3 regions of the Duganella hordei genome follow, and region 1 is predicted to be linked to each of the others. Evidence: predicted binding sites of a transcription regulator. Region 1 holds the regulator's gene; each other region holds the start of a gene.
What was found. The regulator FNR, encoded in region 1, switches genes on or off when oxygen is low (the NO sensors DNR and NnrR bind a similar motif). The targets are predictions, from matches to a motif close to TTGATNNNNATCAA.
Positions count from the first base shown of each region.

Region 2: the regulator FNR is predicted to act here: its motif matches at 2,039-2,052, upstream of adhP (alcohol dehydrogenase AdhP).
Region 3: the regulator FNR is predicted to act here: its motif matches at 5,387-5,400, upstream of ABWW33_RS20920 (PHA/PHB synthase family protein).

Region 1 covers NZ_BPWI01000001.1:839,484-846,517, reverse strand. Annotated here, with positions in the region: gene ABWW33_RS03575 (efflux RND transporter periplasmic adaptor subunit) at 1-117, opposite strand, end outside; gene ABWW33_RS03570 (efflux transporter outer membrane subunit) at 114-1,574, opposite strand; gene yghU (glutathione-dependent disulfide-bond oxidoreductase) at 1,709-2,551, opposite strand; gene ABWW33_RS03560 (TraR/DksA family transcriptional regulator) at 2,699-3,085, shown strand; gene fnr (fumarate/nitrate reduction transcriptional regulator Fnr) at 3,107-3,910, opposite strand; gene ABWW33_RS03550 (response regulator) at 4,079-4,717, opposite strand; gene ABWW33_RS03545 (response regulator) at 4,707-6,218, opposite strand; gene ABWW33_RS03540 (response regulator) at 6,215-6,628, opposite strand; gene ABWW33_RS03535 (sensor histidine kinase) at 6,615-7,034, opposite strand, start outside.
Region 2 covers NZ_BPWI01000001.1:320,179-327,212, forward strand. Annotated here, with positions in the region: gene ppnN (nucleotide 5'-monophosphate nucleosidase PpnN) at 1-843, shown strand, start outside; gene adhP (alcohol dehydrogenase AdhP) at 924-1,961, opposite strand; gene ABWW33_RS01345 (cache domain-containing protein) at 2,270-2,731, shown strand; gene ABWW33_RS01350 (ATPase domain-containing protein) at 2,781-4,250, opposite strand; gene ABWW33_RS01355 (hypothetical protein) at 4,247-4,648, opposite strand; gene ABWW33_RS01360 (hybrid sensor histidine kinase/response regulator) at 4,711-6,078, opposite strand; gene ABWW33_RS01365 (hypothetical protein) at 6,324-6,530, shown strand; gene ABWW33_RS01370 (Crp/Fnr family transcriptional regulator) at 6,659-7,034, shown strand, end outside.
Region 3 covers NZ_BPWI01000009.1:167,542-174,575, reverse strand. Annotated here, with positions in the region: gene lhpI (bifunctional Delta(1)-pyrroline-2-carboxylate/Delta(1)-piperideine-2-carboxylate reductase) at 1-410, opposite strand, end outside; gene ABWW33_RS20935 (nitrilase-related carbon-nitrogen hydrolase) at 397-1,803, opposite strand; gene ABWW33_RS20930 (TetR/AcrR family transcriptional regulator) at 1,787-2,368, opposite strand; gene ABWW33_RS20925 (acyl-CoA dehydrogenase family protein) at 2,463-3,563, shown strand; gene ABWW33_RS20920 (PHA/PHB synthase family protein) at 3,577-5,331, opposite strand; guanidine-I (ykkC/yxkD leader) riboswitch at 5,619-5,731, shown strand; gene ABWW33_RS20915 (ABC transporter substrate-binding protein) at 5,794-6,792, shown strand; gene ABWW33_RS20910 (ABC transporter permease) at 6,801-7,034, shown strand, end outside.

The DNA of each region.
Region 1 (7,034 bases):
CGCCGCCGCGCCGGCCGCCAGCAGCGCCAACGCGGCGCCCCACACGGCGGCGCGCCGCCACCAGGGGCGTGGTGGTGCGTCGATGACGACGGCCGGTGCTGCCATACGTTGATTCATGGTGTGCTTCCCTTCATCGGTGCGGCACCGCCGTCGGGTTGCCAGCCGCCGCCCAGTGCCTTGTACAGGCGCACCTGGTCGGTGCCGACGTTGGCGCTGGCGGTTGCCACGCCGTCCTGCGACGTGTAGAGCGCGCGCTGGGTTTCCAGTACGGTTTGAAAGTCCACCAGGCCGCTGGCGTAGCGCTGCCGCGCCAGCAGCGCGGCGCTGTCGGCCGCCGCGGCGGCCAGCCGCAAATGATCGAGGCGCAGACGGTCGGCCGCCTGCGCGGCCAGCGCATCCTCCACTTCCTGCAACGCGGTCAGCAGCGTCGCCAGATAGCCGGCCTGCGCTTGCGCCAGCGCGCCGCGTTGCAGCCGCAGCTGGGCCGCGCTGGCGCCGCCGTCAAACACATTGCCCGCCACGCTGCCCAGCAAGGTGCGCAGCAGCGCCGCGCCGCTGCCGCCCGCGGCAAGTCCACTCAATCCCAGCGATCCCTCGAGACGCAGCACCGGGTAGCGCGCGGCGTCGGCCTGGGCCACTTTGGCGCGGGCCGCTTCGAGCTGGGCTTCGGCCGCGCGCACGTCGGGACGCTGGCGCAGTGTGGCGGCCGGCAGGCTCAGCGCCAGCTCTGCGCCGCCGGCGGGTATCGCCTGCGGCGGCGCCAGCGCGTCGTCGAGCGCGGCCGGCGCCTGCCCGCACAGCACGGCCAGGCTGTGGGCCAGCAACGCCCGGCTGCTCTCCAGCACCGGCAACTGGGCCGCGGCCTGCTCGGTGGCGGTGATCGCTTGCTGCTGCTCCAGCGAAGTCAGTAGTCCGGCCTGGACCCGCCATGCGGTAATCTGCTGCGTGGCCTGCTGGCTGGCCAGGTTGTCGCGGGCGATGACTTGCCGTGCCTGGATGCCGCGCAGTTCGATATAACTGCGCGCCACCTCGGCGGCGACCGAGACCTGCACGTTGGCCAGCGTGGCCGCGCTGGCCTGCAGCGTGGCCGCACCGGCCGCCAGTGCATGATGGTTGGCGCCAAACAGGTCCGGTTCCCAGCTGGCATCGAAGCCCAGGTTGTAGCTATTGGTGGCGGACGCCCCGTCGAGCTTGCTACGCTGGGCCTGGGCGCTGCCGACCACGGTGGTGGCCAGCGCTGCGGCTGCGGCATCGCGCGTGGCGCGCGCCTGCTGCAGCGAAGCGCGCGCCGACGCGATGCTGGTGTTCGCTTGCAGGGCGCGCGTCACCAACTGCTCGAGCAGCGGATCGTCGAAGCGGCGCCACCAGCCGGCAAGCGCGGCGCCATCGGACGCGGAGGACGTGGCGGTGTGGCCGGAAGACCAGGCCGGCGGCGGCTGGAACGCCGGCGCCGGCGGCGGCAGATCGACCGGGCGCAGCAGGCTGCAGCCGGTCAGACAGGCCAACAACAGCGGCGCCCCCGCCCTTCCGAGCCGGATGGCCGCCGTCGGCGGCGCGACGTTGGTGTGGTACATGACATGCTCTCGTTTGGGCCGAACGGGCTTTTACTATGAGAGCAAGTGAGTGAAAAAACCATGATCCAGATCAAAACGCACCGCAGGCACGGTGTTTCAGTGCCTCGGTCCGACGTCGATGCCAGCGGCCGGCGTCAGTCCAGATCCGCGGCGTCGTGCCGCTCCAGCACCTGGTCTTGGGGGTTGCCGAACGTGCGGTTCACCTTGCGGCCGCGGATGACGGCCGGACGCGCGGCGATCTCGTCGGCCCAACGCCGCACATGCCGGTACTCGTGCACCGACAGGAATTCGGCGGCGCTGTACAACTGCCCCAGCACCATGCCGCCGTACCACGGCCAGACCGCCATGTCGGCGATCGTGTACTCGTCACCGGCGACGTAGCGGTGTTCGGCCAGCTGGCGGTCCAGCACGTCGAGCTGGCGCTTGGTTTCCATCGCATAGCGGTCGATTGGATATTGCAGCTTTTCCGGCGCGTAGGCGTAAAAGTGGCCGAAGCCGCCGCCGACAAACGGCGCCGAACCCATCTGCCAGAACAGCCAGTTCAGGGTTTCGGTGCGCGCCGCCGTTTCCGTGGGCAGGAAGGCGCCGAACTTTTCCGCCAGATACATCAGGATGGAGCCGGACTCGAACACGCGCAGCGGCTGCGCGCCGCTGCGGTCGACCAGCGCGGGGATCTTGGAGTTGGGATTGACCGCCACAAAGCCGCTGGAGAACTGGGCGCCCTCGTTGATGCGGATCAGCCAGGCGTCGTATTCGGCGCCGCCATGGCCGAGCGCCAGCAGCTCTTCCAGCATGATGGTGACCTTCACGCCGTTGGGCGTGCCCAGCGAATACAGTTGCAGCGGATGCTTGCCGACCGGCAGTTCCTGTTCGTGGGTGGCGCCGGCGACCGGGCGGTTGATGTTGCCGAACGTGCCGCCCGACGATGCCGGCGCGACCCAGATCGCCGGCGGTACATACTTCGATGGATCCGTCATGCATCTCTCCTCACAGTGAGCGTGCAAGCTGCTGCTTGCGCGCGAAAAACCATTCTATCCGAAGCCGGCCCTTTTTGATTTGCATCAATCAAATTGCACGGGCGAGTCTCTACGATGGCTGCATTGAACAAGTGAATGGAGATCGACATGAGTCCCGACAGCAGCGCCCACGTCATAGACGAGCTCAACAGTAGTCTGCTGCTGCGGCGCCGCGAACTGGCGCAGCAGTTGCGCCAGCGCCTGCACCAGGCCGACGAGCAACAGCAGATGGCGCTGTTTAATAGCTACGCGATCGATGCCGACCAGGCCGAAGCGTGCCAGCTCAGCGACACCGACATCGCGCTGCTCAATCACGAATTGATGGAATTGCGCGCCGTCGACGAGGCGCTGGAACGCGTGCGCGCGGGCAGCTACGGCACCTGCGTGCAGTGCGGCGCGGCCATCGCGGCGGCCCGTTTGCGGGCCGAGCCCAGCGCCCAGACGTGCGTGGATTGCCAGACGGCGGTCGAACGGTCGGGACGCGCGCCGGGCTGAGCCGGCGGCAGGCTCACTGCCTCAGGCCACCGCCGGCGTGCGGCCGAGCGCCTTGGCGGCCACCTTGGTGCCGTCCTGGTCGGCGCCGGTCGCCAGCGCCTCGAGGCTGGCGCGGTCGACAATGGTCAGGTCGCGCTTGTCGACCCGTATCCAGCCGTTGCTGCGAAAGCGCGACAGCAGCCGGCTGATGCTTTCGATGGTCAGGCCCAGGTAGTCGCCGATGTCCTCGCGCGACATGCGCAGCTGGTAGCTGTTGGGGGAGTAGCCGCGCGCCGCATAGCGCGTCGACAGATTCAGCAGGAACAAGGCGAAGCGCTGCTCGGCCCGCATATTGGCGAGAAACATCATCGCGTTTTGCTCGCGCATGATTTCCTGGCTCATGATGCGGTGGAAGTGCTGCAGCAGCTGCGGCACGTCGGCGAACAATTCCTGCAGCCGGGCGAACGGGATCTCGCACACTTCGCTGTCTTCCAGCGCCACCACGCCGCAACCGTGCTGGCCGGTGCCGATGGCGTCCATGCCCAGCAGCTCGCCGGCCATCTGGAAGCCGGTAATCTGCTGCTCGCCGCGGTGGTTGACGCGCGAGGTCTTGAAATGGCCGAAACGCACGGCATACAGGTTGTTGAACGGCTGTTCCATGCGGCACAGGTTTTCGTCGCGTTCGACGCGGCGGCGGCGGCCGATGATCTTGTCGAGGCGGCTGACCTCGGCGTCGTTCAGCCCCACCGGCAGGCACAGGTTCTTCAAGCCGCACATCGCGCATTTGTTCTGGCTGCTGCTCACGGCACCGCCATTGTGTGTTGCCAGTTGGAGGTTGGTCGTCATGTTCGCTGCTCCCTGTTGTGTTTTTCGCAGCATCTGAGCGTTGGCTGCGGTATGGAGACAGTATCGGCGATCGGCGGCCGCGCGGTTATCGGGCTTCGCTGCCGTGTCGCGTAGGGGAGTCCGGACAGAAATCTGTAGGGCTTCCCCTACAACCTTTGCAATATGAAACTAGATGATGCCGTGCTCCAACGCATACCGGGTCAGCTCGGCATTGCTGTCGAGGCCCATTTTCTCCAGGATGCGGGCGCGGTAGGTGGTCACCGTGTTGGGGCTCAGGTGCAGCGTCTCGCCGATGCGCACCAGCGATTCGCCGGCCGCGATCAGCTTGAACACCTCCAGCTCGCGGTTCGACAGCGCCTCGAGCTTGCCCACCTCGCCGCCGCCGATCAGGCTGGCCAGCTTTTCCAGCAGGGCCGGGCTCACGTGCTTGCCCCCGGATGCGGCCTTGCGCACCGCCGCCACCAGCGCCGTGGTTGGCGCATCCTTGGTCAGGTAGCCGGCCGCGCCCAGCTTGAGCGCGCGCACGGCGTAGATATCTTCGGCGTAGGTGCTCAGCATCAGCACCGCCAGCTTGGGCCGCTCGGCGCGCAACTGCTTGAGCAGCTCCAGCCCGTTCTTGCCGGGCATGGTGATGTCGAGCAGCGCCACGTCGAATTCCTGCGCCTGCGCCAGCTGCAGCGCCTCGTTGGCGTTGCAGGCTTCGCCGTCGACGCGGATGTCGTCGACCGTGCTCAGCATCAAGCGCACGCCGTTGCGGGCGATCGCGTGGTCGTCGACCAGCAGCACGCGGATGGGATTATTGCTCATGGTGTGCGTCCAATGGCAGGCGCAGCAGCAGGGTCGTGCCCTGCCCCGGCCTGCCGGTGATTTTCAATTCGCCGTCGAAATGACGGCTGCGTTCGTGCATGCCGAGGATGCCCCAGGACTCGCGATTGAGCAAGCGCTCGGCCGCGATACCCTTGCCGTCGTCGTCGATGCGCAGCTGCAGCACGCCGTCGGCGTAGTCTACCCGCAGCTGCACCGCGCTGGCCTCGGCGTGCCGCACCACATTGGTCAGCGCTTCCTGCGCGATGCGGAACAGCATCGTGCTGCGCTCGGCGCCCAGCTCCAGCGCCGACGCGGCCGGGCTGATGGCGCAGGCGCAGTGCAGGCCGGAGCGGCGTTCGATCTGCTCCGCATACCATTCCAGCGCGGCCCACACGCCCAGCTGGTCGAGCACGCTGGGCCGCAGGTCGGTGATGACCCGGCGCACCGTCTCGATCGCGTCCTGGGCCAGTCCGGCCGCCTCGGCCAGCAAGGGCTCGGGCGCCGCACCGGCCGCCGCGCCGCGGTCCATGCTGACCGAGATATAGGCCTTGATGCCGGTCAGCAGGCCGCCCAGCTCGTCATGGATTTCCTGGGCGATGCGCTTGCGCTCGTGTTCCTTGATTCTTTCCTGGTGCGCCGCCAGGTCGCGCTGCGCCTGCTGCGACGCCAGCAAGGCCTGTTCAGTCAGCTTATTCTGGGTGATGTCGATCATGATGCCCTGCATGAACAGCGGCCGTCCCTCGTCGTCGCGCACCAGCTCGGCCTGGTCGCGGAACCACAGCGCCTGGCCGTCGCGTGCCGACAGCCGGTATTCCAGCCGCAGCGGGCTGCCGTCGCGGCGGCAATCGTCCAGCGCGCGCAGCGTGGACGCGCGCTGCGCCGGATCCATCTGCCGCCCGTGCAGCCCGGGGTCGGCCAGCCACTCGGCGGGGGTGAAGCCAAGCATGCCGATCTGCGGACTGATGTAGCGCAGCGCGCCGCCCTCGCCCAGCTCGGCGATGTAGGTGATGGCCTGCATCTGCTCGACCAGCGTGCGGAACTGCGCCTCGGCCTGGCGCTTGTCGTTGAGCAGGCGCTGCTCGCGCAGCATGCGGTGGATCGCCCCCGGCAGGAATTCCAGGTAGCGGCCGTCGACGTCCTTGACCAGGTAGTCGCGCGCGCCGCGCCGCATCGCCTCGGCCGCCACGGCGGCGCTGTCGGCCCCGGTCAGCATCATCACCGGGATGGCCTGGCCGGCGCCGTCGGCGTTCAGGTGGGCCAGGAATTCGAGGCCGGTCAGGTCCGGCAGATGGTAGTCGAGCAGGATGCAGTCGGGCCGCTGCTCGCGCGCCAGCTCGAGCCCGCGCTCGCCGCTGTCGGCCTCCAGCAGCGCAAAGCCGCCGGTGGCATCGGCAGCGAAGGCGCGCCGGCACGCCATGCGGTCGACCACGTCATCCTCGACGATCAGCACCCGCAATACCGCTGGGGCGCCGGCGCCGTTGTCGGCAAGGTCGGCGTTCACGGCATCTCGCTGATGGTCCAGTACAGGTCGATCGAGCGCATCATCTCGACGAAGCGGCGGTAGTCGACCGGCTTGGCCATGTAGCCGGCCACGCCCAGGTCGAAGCTGCGCACCTTGTCCTGCTGCTCCTCGGAGGTGGTCAGCACCACCACCGGGATGCGCCGCAGCGACGGGTCGAGCTTGATCTGCTGCAGGAACTCGATGCCGTTCATGATCGGCATGTTCAAGTCCAGCAGGATGATGCAGGGCCGTTCCTGCGCCGGGTCGCGCAGATACTCCAGGCCAGCCTCGCCGTTTTCCATGCTGATCACGGCGTTGCCGACGTGGATTTCCTTCAATGCCCGCTTGATCGTCATGATGTCGACGTGGTCGTCTTCGACCAGCAGGATGGGTTTGTTACTCACTTTCATGGGCTTGTCCTGTTCTGGGTTGCGACGGAGAGGACTTGGGCAGCGTGAACCAGAACGTGCTGCCCTGCCCGGTCTGCGATTCAAGCCAGATCCGTCCCTGATACATTTCTACGATTTTCTTGGCCAGCGCCAGCCCCACGCCGGTGCTCTCGACCCGGTCGCGCGAGGCCAGCGTCTGGAACAGCTGGAAGATGCGCTCGAAATGGCGCTGCTCGATGCCGGGGCCGTTGTCGCGCACGCTGAAGCGCCAGTGGCTGCCGTCGTCGGCGCAATCGATGTCGATCCGCCCGTCCGGCTTGTCCATGTATTTGATGGCGTTGGAAATCAGGTTGTGGAACACCTGCTGGATGCGGGTCGGCTCGATCAGCACGGTCGGCAGGCCCGGCGCGACCGTGATGCGGAACCG
Region 2 (7,034 bases), 520 kb from region 1:
GGCTTGCGCGACCTGGACATCTGCACCGGCTGCGGTCCCGGCGCGATGAAGGGCCCTATGAAGGGCGCCACCATCGGCCACGCCAAGCAGCGCCTGCACAAGGGGCGCTATCTGGGCATCTCGGAGCCTGGCATCATCGCGGCCGAATCGCCGAACCCGATCGTCAATGAGCTGGTCATCATGCCGGACATCGAAAAGCGGCTGGAAGCGTTCGTGCGCACCGGCCACGGCATCGTCGTGTTCCCGGGCGGCGCGGGGACGGCCGAGGAGATCCTCTATATATTGGGCATCCTGCTGCACCCGGATAACGCGGACATCCCGTTCCCGCTGGTGTTCACCGGGCCGGAGACGTCGCGCGAGTACTTCGTGCAGATCAACCAGTTCATCCACGACACGCTGGGACCGGAGGCGCAGCAGCGCTACAAGATCATCATCGACGATCCGGAACTGGTGGCGCGCGAGATGCAGGCCGGGATCAAGCAGGTGCGCGAGTTCCGCAAATCCCGCAGCGACGCCTACTACTACAACTGGGGCCTGAAGATCGACCAGGAATTCCAGAAGCCGTTCGCGCCGACGCACGAGAACATGCGCAACCTGAGCCTGCACAAGAACCAGGAAGTGCACATGCTGGCGGCGAACCTGCGCCGGGCGTTTTCGGGCGTGGTGGCCGGCAACGTCAAGGACGAGGGCATCCGCGCCATCGAGAAGTTCGGCCACTTTGAAATCCATGGCGACAAGGAGATCATGGGCCCGATGGACGCGCTGCTGGCATCGTTCGTGGCCCAGCACCGCATGAAGCTGGCCGGCAAGCAGTACACGCCTTGCTATCGGGTGATCCAGTAAGCGTGTTATAGCGCGTGTTAACCTGAAAATGCCGCTCCCACCGAGCGGCATTTGTTCTGGCGAGCGCGTCGCGATCGATGTCAGTGCGGCTTTGCGGCAAAGTCGAGCACGATGCGACCTTCAATATCGCCCTCACGCATGCGCTGGAAAACATGGTTGATATTGTCAAGGCTATCGGTGGCGACTGTCGCCTTGACCTTGCCCTCGGCGGCGAAAATCAACGACTCCTGCAAATCAAGCCGGGTGCCGACGATCGAACCGCGTACGGTGATGCCGCCCAGCACCATGTCGAAGATCGGCAGGGGGAAATCACCCGGCGGCAGGCCGTTTAACGCGACCGTGCCGCCGCGGCGCACCATGCCCAGCGCCTGAGAGAAGGCGATCGGCGAGACGGCGGTCACCAGCACGCCATGCGCGCCGCCGATCTCTTTTTTGACCATGGCCGCCGGGTCCGTGGTCTTCGCGTTGATCGTCAGGGCGGCGCCCAAACGTCGGGCCAGCGCCAGTTTGTTGTCGTCGATATCGACCGCGGCCACATTGAGTCCCATGGCGCGGGCATATTGGACCGCCATATGGCCGAGCCCGCCAATTCCTGAGATGACCACCCAGTCGCCGGGTTTGGTATCGGTCATTTTCAAGCCCTTGTAGACCGTGACGCCGGCGCACAGAATGGGCGCGATATCGATGAAACCTATATCCTTCGGCAAGTGGCCGACGTAGTCGGCATCGGCCAGCGCGTATTCCGCGAATCCTCCGTTGACCGAATAGCCGGTATTTTGCTGCGACTCGCACAATGTCTCCCAGCCGCCCAGGCAATGCGTGCAGTGCCCGCAGGCCGAATACAGCCATGGAATGCCGACCCGGTCGCCGCTTTTGACATGCTTGACGCCGGCCCCGACCTCGACCACATAGCCCACCCCCTCGTGTCCGGGAATGAACGGCGGCGCTGGCTTGACCGGCCAGTCGCCTTGAGCGGCGTGCAGGTCCGTATGACAAACCCCGCAGGCCTCGATCTTGACGAGGATCTGTCCTGCCCCCGGCGTCGGCACCGCGACGTCCTCGATTTGCAGCGGCAGGCCGAACGCGCGCACCACCGCAGCCTTCATCATTTTGCTCATTGCTCGCTCCAGTTGGAATATATGATCTGATGTGGGACTGTTGGTATTCATACTATGAATCGACGTTCGAAAAACCTTTGATCTGGATCAAAATCATCCCCATCTTTTCAAACTAGCCCTCACACGGCGTCGTGTGGGAATCCGGAACGCTCCGTGGCATCAGGCTGGCTTTCCGCACAAATCGGGCCACCGTTCTCGGCAAATCGGCCTAAAATATCAAGCACTTGGCCGCGGTTGAGGAGGGCGCGCGCGATGGCATGGGAATTGCGAAGTACCGGACCACCATTAAAACAACCAAGGAGACATGCATGCGCAAATTTTTCTACCTGGCCCTGGCCATCCTTACCTTCAGCCTGGGCACCAGCAGCTGGGCGGCCGATTCCCACGGCACCCCCGAAGAGGCGGTGGCAATGGTGAACCGGGCCATCGCCGCCATCAAGACCGACGGGTTCGACAAGGTCGTTGCCGAGATCAACGAGGGCAAGCCGGGCCGCTTCAGGGACCGCGACCTCTACATCACGATCAACGACTTAAACGCGAAGAATATCGCGCACGGCGCCAATCCCAAGATGCAGGGCAAGGATTTGATCGAGTTGAAGGATGCCGACGGCAAGTACTTCATGCGCGAACGCATCCAGCTGGCCGTGGCCAAGGGCAAAGGCTGGCAGGACTATAAATTCGTCAATCCCGTCAGCAAGCAGATCGAAGCCAAGTCGATGTATTTCGAGCGTTATGGGGACCACATCATCAATTGCGGCATCTACAAGTAGACTGCGGAAACGCAGCCTGGCCGCCGGCGCCGAGCCGGCGGGCGCCAGGCTAAGGCTGCCCGGCCTGGGTCAGCGCGGCCACCTCCGGGCGGCCGGTCAGTATGCCGACATACCCGGTCAGCGCCTCGCGGATGGCGATGCCGTCGGACGTGATGTCGAAAAAGCGGATCTCCTTGCTATGGTCGCTGGCGCGTATCTTGATTACTGAAATCACACGCTTGAACTCGCCCTCCAGTTCAACGTAACGCTGCATGACGATGGCGTCGGCCAGGAAGGCGTTGCCGTAGGAGCTGAAGCGCAGCATCTCGTAACGGTCTTCCAGTTCGGCCGTCATCAGCACGGTCACACCCATCGCCGTCAGCACCGCCACCATGCGGTACAGCGATTCGCGGAAATCGTCGCGGAACGACGACGCCAGCGCCAGCTCGAAGCCGGACAGCGAATCGATCACCACCCGCTTGGCCTGCATGCGCTTGATCATGCCGACCAGGTCATGCAGTATCTCGTCGATCGACAGGTCCAGGGTGCGGGTATTGATCATGCCGACCTGGCCGCTTTCAAGCAGCGCGTTCAGCTGATGGCTGAGCAGCTGGTTCGGACTCTTCTCAAACGCCGCGATCACGCCGGTCTCGCCGTTGCGCACGCCCTCAGCCAGGAACTGCGTGGCCAGCACCGACTTGCCCGATCCCGACGGCCCGACCAGCAGCAGCGAATAACCGGCCGGCACGCCGCCGCCCATCATCGCGTCGAGTTCCTGCACGCCCATCGACAGCCGCTGCTGGCCGTCGATAATGACTTTGGCGGTGGTGGCGCTGAGCATCGCGCGCGGGAAGATATCGACGCCGCTGTCGCTGATGCGGAAGGTGTGCACGCCCAGGCTCTGCGCCTGGCCGCGCATCTTGACCACCTGGATCTTGCGCACCAGCGCGTCGCGGTGCACCAGCTGCGACATCCAGATGATGCCGTCGGCCACGGTAAACACCGGGCTAGACTCCGCCTCCGGCGCCAGGTATTCGCCGATCAGGAAGGTGGTCGCCAGCCAGCTGGTCATCTGCATGCCCAGCTGCTGCACAAAGTGCTGCAGGCCGGCGGCGCCGCGGTCCATGCCCTGGGCCGACTGCACCACCGAGCGGAACGAATCGACAAACACCAGGCTCGGCGCGAAATTGCGCACCTCGTCGGCGATGCGCGCCAGCACGCGGTCGAAATCGCCGTCCAGCAGGTCGGACGCCAGGTTGATGAACTTGATCGACTGGTTGACCTTGCTGACGTCGAAGAACGGGAACTGCTGCTGGTAGCGCAGCATTTTCAGCGGCGGCTCGCCCAGCACGGTGAAGAACAGCGCGCGCCGGTCCGGGTTGGCCAGCGAAAACATGATCTGGTGCGCCATCGTGGTCTTGCCGCTGCCCGGCGTGCCCGCCAGCAAATTGAATGAAAATTCCGGAATGCCGCCGCCCAGCAGTTCGTCCAACCCCGGCACACCCGTCGCCAGGCGCTGAATGTTGACTTTATTGCTCATTGTTGAATTCCCTTAGCGGCAGTGTCCGCAGTATCCTGGCCCCAGGCCGATTGGAGTATGGCAGTGGTCAATGACTCGCCGATCAGTTGGATCAGCGTGTCGGTGAAAGTAGTGAGCAGGGCGATGCTGGCGGTGGCCGCGGGCACCTGTTGCTGGCCGTCCAGGCTGGCCCTGAGTTTCTCGAAACGCGGGTCGCCGCCTTCAGTCAGCCACGGATGCTGCACCCGCACCAGGTGGATGCTGCGCGCATACAGCGTGTCGAAACCGCTGTGCCCGATAATGGCGACCAGTTCGACGGCCAGCCGTTCCCATAGCACGATGGTGTCGGCCTTGGCGGTCTCGGGGCGGCGCATCACGTTGCGCTCGATCATCTGGTGCCGTTCGTCGTTAGTCGCCATAGTTAAATATCAATACAGTAAAGCGATAAGGATGGTTGCCGCTTGCGCACCGGTGTGGGACGTCAATGCACATGCAGCTCTATCAATGCCAGCAGCATATCGATCGCCACCGGCTTGACCAGATAGTGATCGAAGCCGCTGCGGATGGCGCGCGCGCGGTCCTGCGGCTGATTGTAGCCGGATGTCGCGATGAAAAACGGCGCCTTGCCCGGCAGCCCTGCGCGGATGCGCTCGACGACGACAAAGCCGTCCAGGCTGGGCAAGCCGATGTCGCAGATGACCAGGTCGTAGCGTCCCGCCAGCGCCAGGTCCACCGCGGCGGCGCCGTCGTGGCACGACACCACCGTATGGCCGCCCAGCTCCAGCAGCAGGCACAGCGTTTCGGCGGCGTCCAGATTGTCCTCGACCAGCAGGATCTGCAGCGGGCGTGGGGTGGGCAGCCGCGGCAAGGGCAGGGCGGGCGCCGTGGCGACCTCGGTGCTCAGCGGCAGCAGCACGGTAAAGGTGCTGCCGAATCCTATGCCGTCGCTGTGCACGCGCGCCGTGCCGCCATGCATTTCGACCAGCGAACGCACCAGCGTCAAGCCTATGCCCAGTCCGCCTTGCGCCCGGTCCAGCGACTGCAGGCCTTGCGTGAACAGGTCGAAGATGAACGGCTGCAGCTCGGCCGCGATGCCCATGCCGTGATCGCGCACCGACACCTGCACCATGTTGCCCACCACTTGCGCGGCCAGCACGATGACCTGCTGCTCCGGCGAGAACTTGGAAGCGTTGTTGAGCAGGTTGGAAAACACCTGCGCCAGCCGCATGCGGTCGCCATAGACCAGCACCCTGATCGGCGGCAACACGATACTCAACTGCTGCTGCCTGGCGTCGAGCCGTTGCTGGCTGCCTTCCACCGCCAGCGCCACGATGTCCTCGAGCAGCAGCGCGGATTTGTCCAGGCCGATCTTGCCGCTGCTGATGCGCGAGGCGTCGAGCAGGTCGTCGATCAGGCGCGTCAGATGGCTCATCTGGCGTTCGATGATGGCGTGCAGGCGCGGCAGTTCCGGATGGCCGTCGGCCAGCTTGCCCAGCAAGGTATTGGCGTAGGCAATGGGTTGCAGCGGATTGCGCAGCTCGTGCGCCAGCATCGACAGGAAGTTGGTCTGGCGCTGCATCGACGCTTCCGCGTTGGCTTGCTTGTCCTGCGCGCTGAAGGTCGCCAGCACCAGGTGCTCGTTCGCCTCGCGCAGCTGTATCACGTGGCTCTCCAGCGTTTGCGCGCTGGTATGCTGCTGCTGCAGCAGCTCCATTTGCATCAGCAACTGGGCAATCAGGGCGCGCAGGTCGCCGAGCTCCTTGTCGTGCAGGGCCTGCTGGTACGGCCCGTCCCGCTCGGATGGGGCCGGTGATGCGGCGGCTGCATCGGATTCCGCGTTGTCGTTCATGATGGGGCAGGCCAGTCTTGATAAGTAAATCGGAACCACGCGGCGCACCGCTATGACGGCACAGTCTTACACCATACTCCGGATTGCCCTCCAGCGGGGGGAATACCGGGCATGGCAGGCCGTTTTAGCGGTCCAGACCCTGTCTGAGCAGCGCGGCAAATCCGGGCGCTGGCGATGGGTAGCGCCTGCAGAACATCCCAGCGCACGAATGCCTGTTACGATGAGCTTTCCGCTACGGAGGTGCTATGTCGATTTATCGTCCGGAAGGACAGTCCGAATTTACCGACCTGGCCACGGCCCTGGCCGAAGAACATGCCGCGGTGCATGAGTTGGCGCAGTGCGCCAAGATCGAGGTCTACCACCTGCTGGCGGCCGAACTGTTCGAACGGGTCACGGCGGCCCACAGCAAAACGATGGCGGCATTCAAGAAGATCGAGCCCTTTAAACAGTGATCCGCACTGGACAGGCGGTCTTACCATAAACCTATATTTCTTTATATGTGTTACGCTGCGGGACGGTCATCGTTTACCGTCTTAGCCTAACGCCTAGTTGACGACTGGAAAACAAGGAACGTTTTTCCATGCGTCTGAACGACCCCAATCAAAACCATTTGCTGGCAGCGCTGCTCGATGCCGAATTTCATCGGTTGTCGCCCCATCTTGAACCGATCATGATGCGCCTGGGCGACGTGCTGTATGAGTCCGGCGGCCAGCTCAATTACGTGTACTTCCCGACCTCGGCCATCGTCTCGCTGCACTACGTGCTGGAGAACGGCAGCTCGTCCGAGATCGCCGGCGTCGGCAACGAGGGCATCCTCGGCATCTCGCTGTTCATGGGCGGTAATACGACGCCGAGCCGGGCCGTGGTGCAGACCGCCGGCCACGGCTACCGCCTCAAGTCGCACATCCTGATGGAGGAGTTCAACCGCGCCGGGCCGGTCATGCGCCTGCTGCTGC
Region 3 (7,034 bases), on a different contig from region 1:
GCCAGCCGGCCGGTCCCCAGCAACAGCAGGCTGGCCGAGTCAGGCCGGGAAAGAAGGCGCGCAGCCAGCGCCGACACGGCGGCGGTGCGCCAGTAGGTCACGGCGGTGCCGTCGACCAGGGCCAGCGGCACGCCATGGCTGCGGTCGAACAACAGGATCTTCGAATACAGCGAAGCGAAGCCGGCCGCCTCGTTGTCCGGAAAATAAGTGAAGGCCTTCACGCCGATCAGCGTGTCGTTCCAGGCCGGCAGCAGCGCGAAGCCGTCGTGCGACGACGCATCCTTGCCCGCCAGCTGGAACACCTGCCGCGGCGGCATGCCGAAGTTGTCCCGGAATCCCGCTTCAATGGCGTCGATCAGGCTGGGGAGATCCAGCGCCCGGTCGACCTGTTCCGCTTCAAGTATTTTCACGCTTCCTCCTTCGTGGCAGCCAGATCATCGCCAGCAGGAACAGGTCCAGCCAGGCAAACCAGTCGCCCCAGCGCGCGTACAGCGTGCGGGACTGATGCAAGGGCAAATCGGCGACCAGTTGCGCGCTGCCCTGCGCGTCGCTGGTTTCCGCGACGATGCGTCCACGGTCGTCCGATAGCGTCAGGTTGCCGCGCTTGGCCGCGCGGGCAATCGCCAGACCGTTTTCGACGCCGCGCAGGACCGCCATGCGGCTGTGCATCGTGCCGTCGACATCGAAGTCCCAGGCCGGCACCAGCAGCAGATTGGCGCCGCGCGCGGCATAGGCGCGGCCGGTGTCGTGGAAGTCCATGTCCTTGCAAATCGCCAGCCCGGTCCGCGTGCCGGCCAGCATGGCGTAGTCCGTTCCCGGCTGGTATTGGCCCTCCAGCCCCGGTATCAAATGGTGCTTGGCATAGCCGGCGGCGGCGGCCGGCGACGGCCCATACGCCAGCGCCTGATTGCGACCCTTCAGCGCGACGCCGGTGTCTATCCAGATCCGGTGGCGCGCCGCGCTGGCCGCCAGTTCGGGAATCGCGGGCTGATCGGTGCTGAACGCCGTCTCCGGCAAGACCACCGCCTGCGCGCCCTGCGCGGCAAGCTTGTCGATCACGGCGAGATAGCGCTGCAGCTGCGCCTTGCCTTCCGCCGTGGCCAGCGATGCGCGAAACGGTCCGTCCAGCGACGCCAGGCCGATGCGCATGCTGCCGCTTGCCGGCTGCTGCAGGCGCACGGCGCCGAAACCGAAGGTCGCAACGACCAACAGCGCCGCAACGCCGCCGACCAGCGCGCGTTGGCGCGGCGGCACATCCGGCAGCAGCACAACGGCCAGCGCGGATGGCGCCAGCAGCACGATAAAGGAGACGCCCCACAACCCCGTCAGACTCGCCAGTTGAAGGACGTGCAAGGCATCCACCTGGCTGTGCGCCAACGTGCCGAACACGCCGTGTGGCGAGCCCAGCGACCCAAGATAATCAAGCGCCACCCACAGCGCGGGAAAGGCCAGCAGCGCCCGCCCCGGCCGGCCCGACAGCAAAAAATAACGGTGCAACAGCAGGCTCAGCGCAAACTTGAGCGCCGCGCCAACCGCGACCAGCACGCCGATCGTCACTGGCAGGCCGATCACGCCGCACAGGTAATGCCACAGGTTGAGCCCGGCGCATGCACCGGCGCACAAGGCGGCTAGTCCGGCATATTGCCATCGCAGGCGCGGCGCGATCAGCAGCAGCGGCAACGGCGCCAGCCAGGTCAGCCACGCCTGCGGCGCCAGTCCCGTGCCCAGCCACCAAGCCGCCCCGGACAGGATGGTGGCCGCGAGCGTCCATGCCAGCAATGCGCGTTTATCGTTTGATGCCATCGAACAGTACTCCGAAGGATTGCAGGTAGAAGGCGCGGAACCGCGCCTCGTCGTAGCTGAAGCGGCCAGCCCGGTACAGGGCGATCAGGCCATGGGCCTGGGCCCACAACGTCATGGCCAGGTCCCACGGATCGCCGTCGCGCAGCAGGCCGAGGCGGATGCCTTCGGCCAGCAGGTCGGCGATCACATTCAGCGTGGGCGACTGGCGGTCACGAAAATCGTCGGGGAAGCGGCGCGCATCGTCGCGCGCGACCGAAAAGTTGTAGTCGAACAGATGCGGCTGCCGCAGCGCGTAATCGAGGTAGTTCTCCATCGAATGCAGCAGGCTGTGCATCAGGTCCGGATGCCGTGCCTGGCCCAGCCACTGCTGCGCCACCGCGGCAAAGGCCTCGTCGGAAATATGCTTCAGCAGCGCCTCGCGGTTGGCGAAATGCCGATAGATCGCCATCGGCGTAATGCCCACGGCATCGGCCACGCGCCGCATGCTGACGGCGGCCGCGCCTTCGCGCTCCAGTATCCGGCGCGCCGCTTCGACGATTTTCTGCTGGGTGTTTGGATGAGTCATGTGTACAGCGTATACACGAATAATTCCGCCGTCAACCCGTTTGTCATCTCAAAGATGAGAAAATGCCGGACTTTGCCACCGCCACAAGCTCCGCATGACATTGCCAACCTCCTCTCCCCTGGGCGCGCGCGACACGCGCCGTATTGAGCGCTACGCAGGGCTGGCCGACGCCGCCCGCTTCCTCCATCCCGTCCAGCAGGCGCTGCTGCACCGGCGCGGCTGGCTCAAGATGCTGGCGCCGCGCGCCAGCGGCGGCGCCGAGCTGCCGTTGCCGGAAGTGGTGCGCCTGGAAGAGGCGGTCGCGGCCGTGGATGGCAGCATGGGATGGGTGCTGACGCTGTGCGCCGGCGCCGGCTGGTTTGCCGGCTTCCTGGCGCCGGAACTGGCGCGCGGCATCATCGGCACGCCGCGCGCCTGCCTGGGCGGCAGCGGCGCGCCCACCGGCCATGCGGAACAGGAAGGCGACGGCTACCGCATCACCGGCCGCTGGGACTACGCCAGCGGCGCCCCGATGGCCACCCATTTCACCTTGAACGCCGTGCTGCGCGCCGGCGGCCAGCCGCTGCTGGACGAACACGGCGCGCCGCGCATCCGCGCCTTCCTGGTGCCGGCGGCGCAGGTGCAGATCGTGCCGTCATGGGGCAGCATCGGCCTGCGCGCCAGCGCTTCGCACAGTTACCGCATCGATGGGCAATGGGTGGGCAAGGAGCATGGATTCACCATCAGCCCCGCCACCGCCACGGCGGATGGGCCGCTGTACCGCTACCCGTTTTATTCGCTGGCCTTCGTCACGCTGGCGGCCAACGTGGCGGGCATGGCCAGCCATTTCATGCGGCTGGCGCGGCCCTGCATCGAGCGCCGCCGGCATGCCGTGAAAAACCTGCCGCTGCTGGAGGTGCCCGAAGTGGCCGCCCTGTTGCGCGACAAGGAGCAGGCCCACGCCGCCGCCCGCGCGCATTTCTATGATGTGCTGGACCGCAGCTGGGCATCGGTGGCGGCCGGCGTGGCGCTCGGCGCGGACGACATGCTGGCCGTGCAGGCCGGTTCGCTGGCCCTGGTGGCCGCCTCGCGCGCCGCGGTCGACGAGCTCTACCCCTACTGCGGCCTGTACGCCGCGCACCAGGACAGCGCCATCAACCGGGTCTGGCGCGACTTCCATACGGCCAGCCAGCATTCCTTGCTGCTGCCGTGCTGAGCGCGTCCCTGGCTCAGGGTTGCACCACGAAGCGCCCCGGCGCCGGCCCCAGCGTCCGGCCCAACCCCATGGCCGGCGGCGCCACACGCTGGCGGTCGGAATGGCGCGCCAGCCATTGCTGCCAATGGGGCCACCACGAGCCTTCGGTGTGCTCGGCCTGCTCCAGCCACTGCTCCGGGCTGGTGTAGCCGATCGGCGCCACGTTGGCGGGATGGCTGTAATAGCTGCGGTTGGCGTGCCCCGGCTCCGAGACGATGCCGGCGTTATGGCCGCCCGAGGCCAGCACGAAGTCGATCGGCCCGTTGCACAGCAGGTGGATCTTGTAGACCGAGCGCCATGGCGACACGTGGTCGCGCTCGGTGCCCAGCACGAACATCGGGGTGCGGATATCGGCCAGCGCCACCGGCTTGCCGGCCACCTTATAACGCCCCTCGGCCAGATCGTTGTGCAGAAACAGCCGCCGCAGATATTCGCTGTGCATGCGGAACGGCAGCCGCGTGGCGTCGGCGTTCCAGGCCATCAGGTCGTTCGGCGCGCTGCGTTCGCCCAGCAGGTATTCGCGCATCATGCGCGACCACACCAGGTCGCGCGCATGCAGCAGCTGGAACGAGGCCGCCATCTGGTCGCCGTCCAGATAGCCCTGGTCCCACATCAGCGCGTCGAGGAAGGCCAGCTCGCTGTCGTCGATAAACAGGCCCAGCTCACCGGGCTCGTGGAAGTCGGTCTGCGCCGCCAGCATGGTCAGCGACGCCAGCTTGCCCTGCGCGTCCAGGTGGCCCGCGCTGAGCGCCGCGGCGCCCATCGCCAGCAGGGTGCCGCCCAGGCAGTAGCCGGCCGCGTGCACCGGCGCGCCGCCGCACAGCAGGTCGGCCTGCTCCAGCGCGGCCAGCAGTCCGCGCCGCAGGTAGTCCTCCATGCCGAGATCGCGGTCTTCGGCGTCGGGGTTGCGCCAGGAAATCATCAATACCGTATGCCCCTGCTGCACCAGGTAGCGCACCAGCGAATTGTGCGGTGACAGATCGAGGATGTAGTACTTCATGATCCACGACGGCACGATCAGCACCGGCTCCCGGTACACCTTGGCGGTCTGCGGCGCGTACTGGATCAGTTCGATCAGATCGTTGCGGTAAACGACCTCGCCGGGCGTCAGTGCCACGTCTTGCCCGGGCACATAGGTCCGGCCAACCGGCTCCGACACCGTCGCGCCGGGCGGCGCCAGGCGCCGGCACAGATCCTTGCGCCAATTGAGGGCGCCATCGATCAGGCTGCGCCCGCCGCTGGCGACCGCCGCGCCCAGCACCTCCGGGTTGGTCCACAGGAAGTTCGATGGCGAGTACATATCGAGCAGCTGACGCGCGGTGAACGCCACCACGTCGGCGTGATGCGACGACACGCCGGCCACGCCGCAGGTGGCCTGCTTCCAGAACTCCTCGGCGTGCTTAAAGACCTGCGCGTACCCGGAAAACGGCCACTGCCGCCAGGCGGCATCGGCGAAGCGCTTGTCGGCGCCGACGTCGACCGCCTGCGCGCCGCCGGCCAGGGCGCCGCTCCAATAGGCCAACAGTTCGCTGCACTTGCCCGGGGACACCGCCAGGTGCTGCCACCAGTCGTGGAACGCCAGCGACATCGCAATCGGCGACACGCCGCCCGTCATGCGCGCCACCTGGCTCTGCAGGTACAAATCCAGCACGTTGCGGCTGCCGATCGCAGCCGTGGGCGCCGGAGCGCCAACCGGATTCGATACGGACTTCAGCAGTGTTTTTTCCACAATCCCTCCTTGATCATCGTCGGACGATTATGGTTGGCGGAGGTTCCTGACGTATTTGATCCAGGTCAAAAACGTCGGCGATCATGCTCTCAGCTACCAGCCGGGCTTCCGCGCGCCAAAATGGAACACGGGGCGCGCAAGATTTCGCACCATAACAATGCAGCATGATTGCCATTGGTGCATGGAAGCGGCCGCGACCGCCCGGCCGCCCCGCATGCCGCTGGCACAGCTCTTGCTCAATGACAGGTAGCGAGAGGTGCGGCGGAAACAGTCGAACAACACTTCTTGAGCATGGACGCTAGGGTTCCGGTCGCTATCAAGCGATGTCTGGTCCGAGAGCAGCCGGTTTCGAACAGCGCAGCTGTTGGGAACTCCACGGAGGGATAAAAGCCCGGGAGGTCATCACATGGTTTGATTTGTGATGCTCACCTCTCGTCCTTTTATTTTTTCGGGAGCCTGACCATGCATCCACGTTTCTCCTCGCGCGTCCTGCGCACCTTCGTAGCATCCCTGTTGTGCATGACGCTGGGCCTGAGCGCCGGCACCGTCCGCGCCGAGGTCAAGGTCGGCCTGTCCGACTGGCCGGGCTGGGTGGCCTGGTATGTCGCGGATCAAAAAGGCTATTTCAAGAAATACGGCGCCAAGGTCAAGCTGGTCTGGTTCGCCAACTACACCGACTCCATCGCCGCGCTGTCGGCCGGACAGCTGGACGCCAATTCGCAAACCTGGTCCGACACCATGACGCCGCTGGCCAAGGGCGTGCCGCTCAAGACCATCCTCGTCAACGACAATTCTGCCGGCAACGACGCCTTGATGGTCAGCGCAAAAATCAAGTCCTTCGCGGACTTGAAGGGCAAGTCGGTCGCGCTGGAGCAATTCAGCATCTCCCATTTCGTGCTGGCCAACGCGCTGGCCAAGAACGGCCTGGCCATCAAGGACGTGAAGATCGTCAACCTGTCAGCCGGCGACGCGGCGGCGGCCTTCATGTCGGGCAAGGTCGACGCCGCCGTGGTGTGGAACCCGTGGGTGTCGAAGATCGAATCCAGCGGCAAGGGCCGCGCCCTGTTCACCTCCCGCGACATGCCCGGCTTGGTGCCGGACCTGCTGGTGGCGCACGGCAAGGCGCTGGCCGACAAGGCCAAGCGCGCCGAACTGGTGGCGATGATCAAGGCCTGGTTCGACACCGAGCAATTCATCCGCAGCAACCAGGCCGAAGCGCTGCAGATCATGTCCAAGGTGGTCGGCATGAAGCCGGATGAATACAAGGTGTTCCTGCCCGGCACCCGCTTCTTCAACGCCGCCGACAACAGCGGCGCGCTGGACCCGGCCCAGCCGCAGTCGCTGGTCGCGGTCGGCCCGGTCATCCACAAATTCCTCAAAGATAACAAGCTGGTCGATGGCACGGTGGACTATGCCCATGGCATAGACAGCTCCCTGCTGGCCGACGCGCTGAAGAAATAAGGCGCGCCATGCGGGACTTCACCACTGGCGGCAAGGCCGCCGCTGCCGGGCGCGCCGGCGTGCCGCGCAACCGCCGCTCGCCCTGGGCGGTGCGCGGCGAGCTGCGCCGGTCCAGCGTCGTGCTGCTGGCCGCGCTCGGCTTCCTGCTGCCGTTCGTGGCCTGGACCGTGCTCTCGGCCAGCGCCTGGGTCGACCCGGTGTTCCTGCCGACGCCGCTCCAGGTGCTGCAGCGCGCCCACGAA